Regions from separate parts of the Arthrobacter sp. TJ-170 genome, predicted to be linked through region 2. Evidence: riboswitches for the same ligand, from Rfam matches in the RefSeq annotation. Region 2 holds a riboswitch; each other region holds the start of a gene.

What was found. Region 2 has a riboswitch for cyclic di-AMP ahead of AC4D1W_RS00270 (M23 family metallopeptidase). Riboswitches for the same ligand answer to the same signal wherever they lie in the genome.
Region 1: it holds a riboswitch for cyclic di-AMP, as region 2 does, so the genes downstream of both, AC4D1W_RS04125 (C40 family peptidase) here and AC4D1W_RS00270 (M23 family metallopeptidase) in region 2, are expected to answer to the same signal.
Region 3: it holds a riboswitch for cyclic di-AMP, as region 2 does, so the genes downstream of both, AC4D1W_RS09955 (M23 family metallopeptidase) here and AC4D1W_RS00270 (M23 family metallopeptidase) in region 2, are expected to answer to the same signal.

What each region holds. Positions count from the first base shown of each region.
Region 1 covers NZ_JBZCNL010000002.1:38,063-42,330, forward strand. The annotation lists gene AC4D1W_RS04120 (ABC transporter ATP-binding protein) at 1-439, opposite strand, end outside; gene AC4D1W_RS04125 (C40 family peptidase) at 622-1,587, opposite strand; cyclic di-AMP (ydaO/yuaA leader) riboswitch at 1,591-1,748, opposite strand; gene AC4D1W_RS04130 (YtxH domain-containing protein) at 1,888-2,169, opposite strand; gene mutM (bifunctional DNA-formamidopyrimidine glycosylase/DNA-(apurinic or apyrimidinic site) lyase) at 2,247-3,251, opposite strand; gene rnc (ribonuclease III) at 3,267-3,989, opposite strand; gene rpmF (50S ribosomal protein L32) at 4,047-4,250, opposite strand; gene AC4D1W_RS04150 (YceD family protein) at 4,253-4,268, opposite strand, start outside.
Region 2 covers NZ_JBZCNL010000001.1:47,621-51,888, forward strand. The annotation lists gene serC (phosphoserine transaminase) at 1-593, opposite strand, end outside; gene AC4D1W_RS00265 (iron-dependent transcriptional repressor DtxR) at 833-1,537, shown strand; cyclic di-AMP (ydaO/yuaA leader) riboswitch at 1,659-1,846, shown strand; gene AC4D1W_RS00270 (M23 family metallopeptidase) at 1,851-2,909, shown strand; cyclic di-AMP (ydaO/yuaA leader) riboswitch at 3,062-3,213, shown strand; gene AC4D1W_RS00275 (NlpC/P60 family protein) at 3,219-4,025, shown strand; gene AC4D1W_RS00280 (NlpC/P60 family protein) at 4,053-4,268, shown strand, end outside.
Region 3 covers NZ_JBZCNL010000004.1:259,872-264,139, reverse strand. The annotation lists gene AC4D1W_RS09965 (ABC transporter ATP-binding protein) at 1-606, shown strand, start outside; gene AC4D1W_RS09960 (siderophore-interacting protein) at 717-1,784, shown strand; cyclic di-AMP (ydaO/yuaA leader) riboswitch at 1,912-2,090, shown strand; gene AC4D1W_RS09955 (M23 family metallopeptidase) at 2,112-2,921, shown strand; gene AC4D1W_RS09950 (diacylglycerol/lipid kinase family protein) at 2,970-3,968, opposite strand; gene AC4D1W_RS09945 (hypothetical protein) at 4,082-4,268, shown strand, end outside.

The DNA of each region.
Region 1 (4,268 bases), on a different contig from region 2:
ACGCCGCGATCAGCGCAGCTTTCTGGCGGTTGCCCTTTGAATAGGTCCGTGCCCGGCGTCGGGGATCAAAGTCGAACTCCTCAATAAGCTCGCGGCGCAGTCTCTCGTCCGCGCCGCCGCGGAGGCCGGTGATCAGATCAATCACCTCACCTCCACTCAGGTCCGGCCAAAGATTCACATCACCCGGCACATAGGCAATGTCCCGGCGCGCGTGAATGGGTTCAGTCCACGGGTCCAGACCCAGGACCCGGACGGAGCCGCTGGTAGGACGCATGAGTCCAAGCAACAGCCGGAGGGTGGTGGACTTCCCGGCACCGTTGGGGCCGAGGAACCCGTGAACTTCACCGGCCCGGACGCGCAGGTCAAGCCCCGTCAGCGCCATGACCGAGCCGAATCTCTTGACCAGGCGCGAAGCCCGGATGACGTGTTCCGGTTCCATGGCAGGGCATTACCTCCCGCGCGTCGCACTCTGAGGAGCACAGCCTATACCGAGGTGCAGCGGCACCCGCAGAGTGACAACCCGTCCTTCTGCGTAATCCTCCGAGTGATGTAACCGGCGCTTAAACACCGCTGGGGAGGACCTTTTCAGGTCCTCCCCAGGGAGAAAGGCTAGTCCGAAGACTAGACGCGCACGAAGAACGCGCCGGCGAGGTCGCTCAGCGGGTGCTGCATGGTGAGGTTTGCACCATTCATGCCGCTGCTGATGACCTGGCCACCGCCAGCGTAAACAGCCACGTGGCCACCGGTGATGACGAGGTCACCCGGTGCCGGGGTGCTTACCTGCGCGCCGTAGCCTGCGAACTGCATGGGGCCGAGGTCACCGACAGGCTTCCCGGCTGCAGCCATTGCGATCTCAACGAGGCGGGTGCAGTCCTGAACAGCGCCACCGGCGAGCTGCGCCCGGGCAGAAGCGAGGATCGATGCGCCTGCGCCGCTTGAAGAACCATCAGCCACGGTGATCTTGGAGGACGCGGTGGTGATGTTCATGGTGCTGGTCTCTGCCGGTGCCGGAGCAGCCTGAACCTGCGGTGCAGGTGCGGGAGCCGGTGCCGGAGCGGGTGCAGCAGGAGCCGGAGCGGGTGCAGCCGCGGCAGGAGCCGGAGCGGCTGCAGCAGGAGCGGGTGCAGCCGCGGCAGGAGCCGGAGCGGCTGCGGCGCTGCCGGACAAGCTGATGACCTGGCCCGGGTAGATGATTGACTCCCAGCCGAGGCCGTTCGCAGCGAAGATGGCGTCGAGGCTGACACCGTAGTTGCCGGCGATGGCGCCGAGGGTGTCTCCGGCCTGAACGGTGTGGGTCGGAGCGTTCACAGCAGGTGCCGGAGCAGCCGGAGCCTGAGCAACGGGGGCCGGGGCGACGGGCGCCACTGCTGCCTGCACGCTTACCTCAGCGGCCGGGACGGTGGCAGAAGTGGTGGTGGTTCCCGCGCTGGCCGGAAGGGCGGCTCCGAACATGATGCCGGAGGCTGCTACAACTACAGCTGCAGGGCGGCCAACGGTGCCAGCGTGCGAGCTGACTGCCTTGGACACGATCTGCATGGTGCTGGGCGGAGTTGCACGGTGGCGCGCGATATGACGGTTTTTGGACACGGAATAGCCTCTCCCAACGCCTGCGGAGTTAGCTGTCGGATTCGGATGGGAGCCACCCGGACGACCGGCACAGAGCCGGTACGTCTTCACCCCTAGGACTTCACAGAAGTCCGCTAATCTGGTTCCCCCGCTCCTGCCGCAGTGTGTAGCGAACGGACCTTCCAGCGGCGGCAGGATTAGGCAATCCACCAGAAGGAAGCCGGGCTTTTGAACCCGGCGTGTCCATAACGTTACATACCTTTCATTGAATTGTCACGTTTCGATCACGGAGAGGCTGATCACACGTGCCGCAGCATCCGGTCAGATCTTGTATTCGGCGTTCGGGTCTTTTGAAGCTTCGTTATCGCCGCCACGGTGCATCGCCGACTGGGCCTTCTTCAGTGCCTGCTCAGCCTGCGCCTGAACCTCGGGAGCTTTGGCTTTCACGGTCTCCGACGCCTGGGAAACCTTGCCCTGCACCTTCGGACTGTTCCACAGCTCGTTGGCCTTGACCTTGATCTGCTCATAGCTGGCACGACCGGCCCGGGCGCCCAGAACGTAGCCTGCCGCCATGCCTGCTGCAAAAACCAACTTGTTCTTCATCGCGTTACTCCTGACGTGTCGGATACTGAGATATCGAATCTAATCAGCATACTTACTTTTGTCACGTCAGGGGATACTTACCACCGTCCGTTGCGGGGCCTCGGCTGGCATCGTGGGCAGGTATATGAGGAACGGTTCATGAAGGTGTCGCGCCGGATGCGCGAGTCCAGACCGTCTGCCGAGCATCGCCGGCAAGGGTCGCGTTCCCTGCCATAGGCGTTCAGTGAGCGTTCAAAGTAACCGGAGGCGCCGTTGACGTTCACGTAGAGGGAATCGAAGCTCGTGCCTCCTGCGTCGAGCGCGCGAGCCATCACGTCGCGGCAGGACGTGAGCAGCCGGGCAGCTTCCGCCCGGCGGAGAGTGTCCGTGGGACGCGCATAGTGCAGTCTGGCAGCCCACAGCGACTCGTCCGCGTAGATGTTGCCGACTCCCGAAACCAGAGTCTGGTCGAGCAGTGCACGCTTCAAACCGGTGCGCCGGGCGCGCAGCTTCCGGTAGAACTCCTCGAAGGAAAATGCCGGGTCCAGCGGGTCCCGCGCGATGTGCGCCGCTTCGAGCGGCACCAGTGGCGCTGGACACTCCCCCAGTCCACCCGGAAGCCCGTCCGAGGTGGGCACCATGCTAGTAACGAAGAGGCCACCGAAGATTCGCTGATCAACGAAGCGGAGCTCTTCCGGCAGCGGTTCGCCTCCGGAAACTGTGGACAGCCGCAGCCGTACCTTCAGGTGCTTTTCGTCGGGCTGGGTGTGGTCTTCGACCAGAAGCTGTCCGCTCATGCCTAGATGCGCCATCAGCGCTATCTGTTCCGTGCCGGCCGTGAGGCCGGCCGGAGGCGGCGGGTACGACGACATAGGGTCACCGATGTCGCCGTCATCCGTAGCGAGCGGCAACCAGAGAAATTTCCCACGGCGTACCGCATCTGTGACGCGGGCGCCGACAAGGTTGCCTCTGAAGTCCTCAGTGCCGAGGGCATGACGGCGGATTGAGCGGGGGTCAAGAACGTCTACCGCCTCGATGCGGCGCCCGCTGACCCAGCGTGCGAGCCCCCGGCGTACAACCTCCACCTCGGGAAGTTCAGGCATCACAAGCTCCCGGGATCACGTGGACTGACGTGCCTCCGCGTCAGCGTGCGCATCGACGTTCCCTAGCTGCAGCAGCTTCCAGGAGGCCGCCGCCGCCTCTTGCTCGGCTTCCTTTTTGGAGCGGCCGGAGCCGGAACCATAACTGGTACCGCCGATGACAAGCACCGCTTCAAACCTGCGGTCGTGATCGGGACCGAATCCGGTGACCTTGTAGTCGATGACGCCCATCCGCTGCGCGGCGGCGATTTCCTGAATACTGGTTTTCCAGTCCGTTCCGGCACCGAGCGCTGCAGCGTCTTCCAACACAGGGCCGATGATGCGCATGACCAGGCGCCTCGCCGTCTCCATGCCACTACTGAGGTAGGTGGCGCCGATGATGGCTTCCATCGTGTCGGCAAGGATGGACGACTTGTTCCAGCCGTTGGTGAGCTTTTCGCCCTGCCCCAGCAGGATGTGTTGCCCGAGGCCGAGACCACGGGCAATCTCGGCGAGGGCGCGGGTACTGACGACGGCGGAGCGCCTCTTGGCGAGCTCGCCCTCGGACAGATCCGGATTGTCCCGATACAGGGCATCCGTGACCGAGAGTCCAAGGACTGCGTCGCCCAGGAACTCGAGCCGTTCGTTGGTGGGGATGCCGCCCTGCTCATACGCGTAGGAGCGATGCGTCAGGGCAAGACGAAGCGTCTCGGCGTCAATACTGACACCGAGACGCTTCAAAAGATCTTCAGAACTTTCCACGCGGGCGACGCTTTCGCGATCGTTGCCGGCAGCACCGTGAAGCGGTGCCGTCAGCATTTAGACGTCGGCTACCTTGCGGCCCTTGTACTCAAGGAACAGCTCGGTACCGGCGGAGTCGGTGACAACCTTGGCCTGGTGGGCAAGGCTGTAGGTGACGCGACCGTTCTCCACCGTCTTCACCAGCTTGGGAGCAACAGCCTTCCACTGGGACCGGCGTGCACGCGTATTCGAGCGGGACATTTTCCGCTTGGGAACAGCCACGACTAACTCTCTTCTCTC
Region 2 (4,268 bases):
TGCGGAGCGAAGTAGTAGACGTCTGCCTGGGAGACGTCCACCGCAAGCCCGCCTGCCGCGGAGGTCGCGTCGATGGCAACGAGCGCGCCGTCGTCTGCTCCGCTCACGCGTTCAACGGGCGCCGCCACACCGGTGGAGGTCTCATTCTGTGGCCAGGCGTAGAAGTCGACGCCGGACTCGGCGGTGGGAGCCGGTCGTGAACCGGACTCGGAGGTGATCACTGTGGACTCCCCGAGGAAGGGTGCCTTGGACGTTGCCGCAGCGAATTTGGACCCGAACTCACCGAAGGAGAGGTGCTGTGCGCGGGATTCGACGAGGCCGAACGAGGCGACATCCCAGAATGCAGTGGATCCGCCGACACCGAGGACAACCTCGTAGCCCTCAGGAGCGCCGAAGAAATCCATCAGGCCGGACCGCACCGATCCGACCAGATTCTTTACGGGGGCCTGACGGTGAGAGGTTCCGAGCAGTGCGCTACCTGCACTCTTGAGAGCGTCCAGCTGCTCCGGACGGATCTTGGAGGGACCCGCGCCGAACCGTCCATCCTGCGGCAGCAGCTCGGCGGGGATGCGGATATCGGCGGAAGTGCTCATGGTTGCTCCAGGACGTTTACTTGTGATGTGGGGTCGCAGACCATTCTGCCCCAGCGATTCCGTCGCGGGTGCATTATGACCGCTCGGTTCGGTGGCAAACGACAACCGTCAAACGGGCCAACTAAATGGGTTAACCTTGTGGGGCGTAGGGATGACGACGGCGGCCCACCTTCCAGGGACTGCAGGCAACCGCTGCATCAACGCTCAATCCGCACCAGTGCCAAGGAGCTGAACCCCGCATGACGGACCTCATCGACACCACCGAGATGTACCTGCGGACCATCCTTGAGCTCGAGGAAGAAAACATCGTGGCCCTGCGTGCGCGCATCGCAGAGCGCCTTCGCCACTCAGGACCCACGGTGTCTCAGACGGTGGGCCGGATGGAACGCGACGGGCTGGTTGTGGTGACCGGCGATCGTCACCTTGAACTGACCGAACTCGGACGTCGGCGGGCCACCGAGGTGATGCGCAAGCACCGGCTGGCTGAACGACTGCTCTCCGATGTCATCGGTCTTGACTGGGCCTATGTCCACGACGAGGCGTGCCGGTGGGAACACGTCATGAGTGAGCGGGTCGAACGGCGCCTCTACGAATTGCTTGGAAAGCCGACGGAGTCGCCCTACGGCAATCCCATTCCCGGGCTTGAAGCGATCGGCGGAACGCCCTCCGAAACCGTGACCCTCGGTGTGTGTACCCTCAGCGAAGCCCTGGCGACGAATATCGCCGGGTCAGCTGTGACTCTTATCCGTCTGGCTGAACCTATCCAGGTCGATCCGGAACTGCTCACGCAGTTGGATGAGGGTGGCCTGCGACCCGGAGCGTCCATGACCCTGCAGGCGGCGGGGGATTACGTGTCCGTTCGGGTGCCCGGTGTGGAGGGCGCACTGGAACTGCCGCCGGAAGTCGCCTCACACGTTTTCGTGGCGGTTCATCCCCAGTCTTGACCAAAGTCGGGAAAGCTCTGGATTGCCTAAGGTTATCCACAGTTTGGTTACGAAACGGTTACGCTCGATCTCACCGGTTTTATAGTTAATACCTGGCGCTGATACTCCAGCGTTACCTGGTTCGCATGCCTAACCCTGTCAGCGAACGCAGTGTTGAACAGATGACAGGGGCGGAGGACCCACCACCGGTTATGGCTCGCCATGGCCTTGGGGTGAAGTGCCGGGTGCTGCCATAACGGAAGTATCCGAACCGAGTTTTCTCATACTCGAACCCGACAGCTAACTTCGCAGGCGAAAATGAGAAAGGGTCTCCTTGTCGAACACTGCTTCGGGGCGCCGCCGTGCAGGCACCCCGGTTGCTGAAGCACGGCCCCGCGACGCCCACAGGCGTCACCGGGCCGAGCGAACCGCCCACCTCACAGCCCGCCACGTCGCTGTGCCCCACCTCCCAGCCCGCCACGTCGCTGTGCCCCACCTCACAGCGCCCCACGTCGCTGTGCCGGTCACGTCAGCTGTCCAGGAGTTCAAGACCCCGACGGCGGCGGTTGCTGCGTGCCCAGCTGCGCCGATGTCCCGGCGCGAGGCCCGCAACGTCTCCGAAGCCCCGGCACAATCCGCGCCTGGGGCCCAGTCCACTAATGGCCTCCGTCCCCGGGACGCGCAGCGGATCGAACGACGACGCCGCGCCGTCACCGTACGCCGGGATATTTCCCTGGCAGGGCTTAGCCAGAAGGTTGCCATTGCCGCCGCTGCATCCGGAATGGTCCTCACCGTCGCGCTGCCCACAACCGCAGCGGTTGCGCCTTCCGACGCACAGGCCGTTTCCGCTCCGGCTGAGCAGGACGAACCACAGCGGGTTCAGGCCGCCGCGGGTGCGGATGTCTCGTTCCACCGGGCTGGGCTGCACGGGAAGTTCGACCCCGAGGCAAAGCTCGCCGAAATGGTCTCCGCTTCGGGCAGTGACATCGTGACCGCAGAATCCAAAGGTTCCCTCTCCGCGCCACTGGACGGCGGAGTAATGAGCTCGCCCTTCGGCACCCGAATCAGCCCCATCACCGGCACCGGTGAGCTCCACACGGGGCAGGATATGAGCGAAGCCTGCGGAACGGCCGTGAAGGCTGCAGCGGCCGGCACAGTGACCTTCGCAGGGTGGCACGCGTACGGCGGCGGCAATCGCGTCGTCGTGCAGCACGCCAACGGCCTGGAGACCACCTACAACCACCTGTCAGCGATGGACGTGACAGTCGGTCAGGTTGTTGACCGCGGCGAAGCTATCGCACGGGTGGGATCCACCGGTGCTTCTACCGGATGCCACCTGCATTTCGAGGTCCTTGTAGACGGCAAGAACGTCGACCCGCTCGGTTGGCTTTGAACGGTTTCAATATCGTCGTAACCGGGAACACACCGTTCCGTGATCGGAATGTGACATACCTCAATTTCTGGGGTAGCGTTCAACTCGTGCCGGATCGCAGGGGGTTCGGCACTCTCGCGCAGATCGCCTAGCTCTGCCACTGCACGAGGTCCGTTCGTAAATCGCATGGCAGGGGCGGGGGAACCAATTGCGGGCTTCTTTTCAGAAGTCCTTGGGGTTAAGTCGCAGGATTTGAGACGATCCGCGGCCGGGTGACTCCCATCCGAATCCGACAGCTCACCTCGCAGGCGTAGGGAGAGGCAATTTAACGTGTCAAACAGCTCTGCGCTGGGCCGCCACCGTGCGGTGCCGGTTCATACCAACTCGCTCGCAGCCATCTCGAAAGCTGTATCTTCGAACGCAGGTTCCGTAGGACGCCAGGCAGCGGTCATTGTGGCAGCTTCAGGCTTGGTCCTTACAGCCGGACTTCCGGCCCACGGCGCATCCGACGCCCAGCGTTCGGCCCAGGCTGTCAAGACGCTCAGCGCAGTCGCCGTTCAGCCCACCGCAGTCAGCGCTTCTGCTGATGCGGCTGTCACCTTCGAGCGTGCGGCCGTCGAGGCCGTAGCTGCTCCGGTTGTCGAAGCCGTCGAGGACGCTCCTGTCGCAGTGCAGACTGAGGTTGTTGAGGCCGCCCCGGCCCCGGTCGTCGAGACCGTTGTCGAGGTCGCAACGCCGGCCGTCCAGGTTGCGGCAGCAGCTCCGGCCCAGGCAAAGGTAGAGACCGCCGCCGTTGAGACTCCCGCTCCTGTCAAGGCACCCAGCGCCAGTGGCGTCGGTGCAGCGCTGGTCGGCTCGGCCTACTCCCAGATCGGTGTCGCACAGGATTGCACCGCGATGGTTGAGAAGGCCCTCCGCTCAATCGGCAAGTCCGTAGGCGACATCGCTCCCAGCGACTTCTTCGCCTTTGGATCCGTCGTTCCCACTCCCGCTCCCGGTGACCTCGTGGTCTCCGGTGGTCACGTCGCGATCTACGTCGGCAACGGCCAGGTCATCAGCGGTGGCCTGAACGGTATGAACACCGGTCTTCACAGCCTGTCCGATCTCTCTGGCTACAGCTTCGTCCGCGTCAGCTAAGAACCAGAAAACCTGGAGCTCACACATATGACCCCGAATACCCGTGCCATCGCGCGCCACCGCGCCGAAGTGCAGCGATCAGCCCCTCTCTCCACCATTGCGCGCGCCGTCAGCGACAACGCCGGGGGCGTAGGCCGCCAGGCAGCCGTCATCGCCGCAGCATCCGGACTGGTTCTTACCACCGGCGTCGCCGCAAACGCGGTGGAACTGCCTTCGGAGCGCAACACCGTCACCACCACGCTC
Region 3 (4,268 bases), on a different contig from region 2:
GACCTCGTGGGCCGTGGCCGCTACCCTCACCAGGGCTGGTTCCGGCAGTGGAGTCCCGACGACGACGCCGCCGTTGCCTCCGCCCTGCGCGTCACCGACACGCTGGAACTCGCAGACCGCAACGTCGACGAACTCTCCGGCGGCCAGCGGCAGCGCGTCTGGATTGCCATGGCGCTGGCGCAGCAAACCGACATCCTGCTTCTGGATGAACCGACCACATTCCTTGACGTGGCGCACCAGGTGGAAGTCCTCGACCTGATCACGGATCTGAACCGTACTGCGGGCACCACCGTCGCAATCGTCCTGCATGACCTGAACCTCGCCGCTCGTTACGCGGACCACCTGATCGCCATGAAGGGCGGCCGCATTGTCGCCGAGGGCTCGCCGTCGAGGGTGGTCACAGCGGAGACGGTCGCCGAGGTCTTCGGCCTGGAATCGCAGGTTATCCCTGATCCCGTTTCGGGCACGCCGATGGTCGTGCCCATCGGGCGGCATCACGCCGCCCCCCGCACTGCAAGCGCAAAGACCACCCCTGAGGGCGTCACGGGTTTTTTACCGAACCCGCAGGACGGGCTCCCCGCACCGGCAATGGAGGCAGCATCGTGACAGAAGTCAGCACAGCGCATCGGGCCCGAAGGACGAGAACGGAGTCAACGTCAGAGACGGGGCCGGAGGCAACTCCACGGACCGCCGCAGCTGCAGGTGCACAGGCGGCCGTGTCCGCGATCCGCGCGTTCAACGTCGTGGTCAGCCGTGTGGAGCACGTCAGCGCGAATTTCCGTCGCATCACGTTCGGTGGTGCCTGCCTTTCCGGCTTCGGCGTCCAGGGTTCCACCCTGGATCTGCGCATCAAGGTGATGATCCCGCCGACCGGCGGTGAAGGCGCGGACCTCGGCGCGCTCATGGACGGCGCGGGCAGCGGGTGGTACCAGCAGTGGCTTTCCCTCCAGCCCGCGGAACGCGGGGACATGCGCACGTACACGGTCCGCGAATCACGCTGCAATCAGGAGGTTCCTGAGCTGGACGTCGACTTCGTGATGCACTTCGACGCGGACGGGAAGGGCGGCCCGGCCTCGCAGTGGGCCGCATCGGCTGAGCCGGGCGACCGGGTATGGCTGATCGGGCCAAACATCCATGCCGCAACCTGCTCAACCGCCGGCGCGTACGGCGGCATCGAGTGGCGCCCCGGCCTGGCCCAGAACGTTCTGCTCGCGGGGGATGAGACGGCCGTTCCGGCCATCAGCGCCATCCTTGAGTCACTGCCGGAGGACATCAGCGGCCACGCGTTCCTGGAAGTCCCGGACGGATCTGACTGCCAGGACATCCGGACCCGTTCCGGCGTAGGTATCAGCTGGCTGGTGCGCGGCGGCCGTCCGCACGGTGAACTGCTCGATGCGGCCGTTCGTCAGGCGGTCAGGGTCCCGGGCTGGGTATCCCTGGCGGCGCCCTTCCGCGTGAGCCTGGGCTCCGACACACCCTCAGGGCAGGCACTTGCCGCGGCAGCCCGTGCCGGCGGTCCTGAACGGGCAGCCGGACCCGAGCCGGAGGACATCGACATTGACAAGACCATCCTCTGGGAGACGCCCCAGCTACTGGATGCCGCGGCCCTTGACGGCTCGCTGAACCCGGACAAGCCTTCGGGCGCGCTGCCGTTTTATGCCTGGATTGCCGGTGAAGCCGCTGTGGTCCGAGGGTTGCGCCGTTACCTCGTGCGAGACGTCGGCATCGACCGCAAGCAGGTCGCCTTCATGGGTTACTGGCGTAGGGGTAAATCCGAACTCTGATAGCACAGGGGGGACGCAATTCCCGTGATTGCCACATAACGAATTTGTAACTTTCGGCAGAGTGCCGTACCGTTGAATCAGGTCATGCGTATCATCGTGGCCGCCGGACTGTACGCCTAGCCCTGTCACCTGTCCGGTTCCTCATCCTCGAAGACAGGGGCGGAGAACCCAATCCGGGCAGTCAGTCTGCCTTTGGGGTGAAGCCTGCAAACTCCTTGATCCCGCCCAAGCGCGGCCATCAAGGTAAGGCCGAGTAACTCTTGCTCGAACCCGACAGCTAACTTCGCCGGCGTCAAGAGAGGCAATCCCTTGTCCCAGCATGATTCCGTGGGCACTCCTGTGCCTGTTTCGGCCGGTCACCGTTCATCGCCAACACATGCCGGAAGTCGGACCCGACGCGCTGAGCGCCGCCACGATCGTGCACGGCGCCGTGTCCGCGCGCTGCTCTGCGTCGGCGGAGCCCTCACAGCTGCGTCAGGGCTTGCGCTGACCCAGGCAGGGCCGCCATTGCTGACAGAGGCAGGGCTGGTGAGGGCGAGCGAGACGCAGAGCGTCACCGCCCCCGAGGGCGCCGCAGTGGATTTCAGCCGCGAGTCGGTTGCACCGTCGTCGCCCAACGACATGCCCGCTGGGGAGAGCAAGGTTTCGACGCTGTCCGAGGGCGAAATCACGGTCGCCCAAGCCGAACCCAGCCGTAAGCCGGCGGAGGCGCCCAGCAAGGAGCCGGCAGAAAAACCTGCTGAGGAACCATCGCTCGGTGCGCCGCTGAGCAAGCTTTCGGTGGCTTCCGCATACGGCAAGCGGATCAATCCGATGAGCGGGTATGGCGAGGAAATGCACACGGGCACGGATTTCGCCGGGGCCTGCGGCACGCCGGTACTTGCCGCGGGCTCAGGCACCGTAACCGAATCCGGGTGGCACCCCTATGGCGGGGGTCAGCGCATTGTGATCGACCACGGCGGGGGACTGCAGACCACCTACAACCACCTCGCCTCACTGGGCACCACCGTTGGTGAGAAAATCGACCGCGCAGAGGCTATCGGCGCAGTGGGAAGCACCGGCAACTCCACCGGCTGCCATCTGCATTTCGAAGTGGTCGTCGATGGGAAGACAGTCGACCCGGGCGGCCACCTCTAGCGACTACCGGGCTCCCGACGCTCGCGCCGGGTCCCTGACCCGCTGGACCTACGGCACCGGGTCGGTCAGGATCGCCGGGTCCTTCTTGCCGTACGGCATCCGCACCTTCAGCGAGTCCGGTTCCACCCGGAAGGACATGTGCGTGCCCTGGCCGAGCGGGTCGCCGTCGAGCTCGATTTCCAGCGGCGTGTCAGACTCCACCTCTGCGGCCTTGCACTGGTAGTACTCCACCGATGGGTCCTTGCCCTTGCCCCGCGCCAGGAGCTTGCCGACGACAGCGAACCACCCGAACTTGCCCCGCGGCGCGATGGTCATGATGTCCAGCAGCCCGTCGTTGAGCCTGGCGCCCGGAAAGATCTCCAGGCCGCCCATGATCTTTCCGCAGTTGCCTCCCATGACGCTGCGCAGGCGGCGGGTGACCCGCTTGCCGCCGTCGATCGAGATATGAACCTTGGAGGGCTTGCCCGGGAGGTTCCGGATGCCGGCGTCGACGTATGCGAGCCAGCCCAACTTGTCCTTGAGGTCGTCGCGGGTATCAGCCATCACCGAAGCGTCGAAGCCAAGCCCGGCCATCACGAGGAAGACATGCGCGTCCTGTGCCCGGTCCACATTCACATGCACCACATCGATCAGCCGTTCGGTGCCACCGAGTGCCGCTTCGACGGCTCCGCGGGGATCGTCGACGTCAATGTCGAGGTTGCGCGCGAGCAGGTTGCCGGTGCCCAGCGGCAGCAGGCCGAGTGCCGTCGTCGTGCCGGCCAGTTCCTCCGCCACGCACCGTACGGTGCCGTCGCCGCCGGCCGCGATGACGACGTCGACCCCTTCCCTGAGCGCCTCTTGTGCCTGGCCGTGCCCCGGATCATCCTCGGTGGTCTCAAGGAAGAGGGGTTCCTGCCACCCCTTCTCGAGGCTCAGTTCCGTGACGATTGCGCGGATATCCTCCTCGGTGGGCTTGACCGGGTTGAGGATCAGGGCGGCGCGCTTTGTCCGCGATTCCGACTGCGTTTCCGACCGCGTTTCAGACTCGGTGTCCGGCAAAGAAGCCATGGGTATTCTCCTGACGAGATTGGTTGTAATCGAGCTTAGCGTCTGCCCCTCACCCGGTGCGCGAAGAGTTTTTACGGGACTATGCTGGGTGGTCAAAACCAGAAGGAGGAGCCATGACACAGGACCAATCCAGCGCAGGCCGGGGCAGCGGGCCGGAAGAGGGTGCCGAGGAGGGCAACCCGCTGAGCGGATCTCCCACGTTCCCCAACCCGTCCACGGCCCGTCCCACCGGTGACACCACCGGGTTCAACGGCTCGTACACCGAGACCGAGCACCAGACCCAGCACGAGTACGACGCCG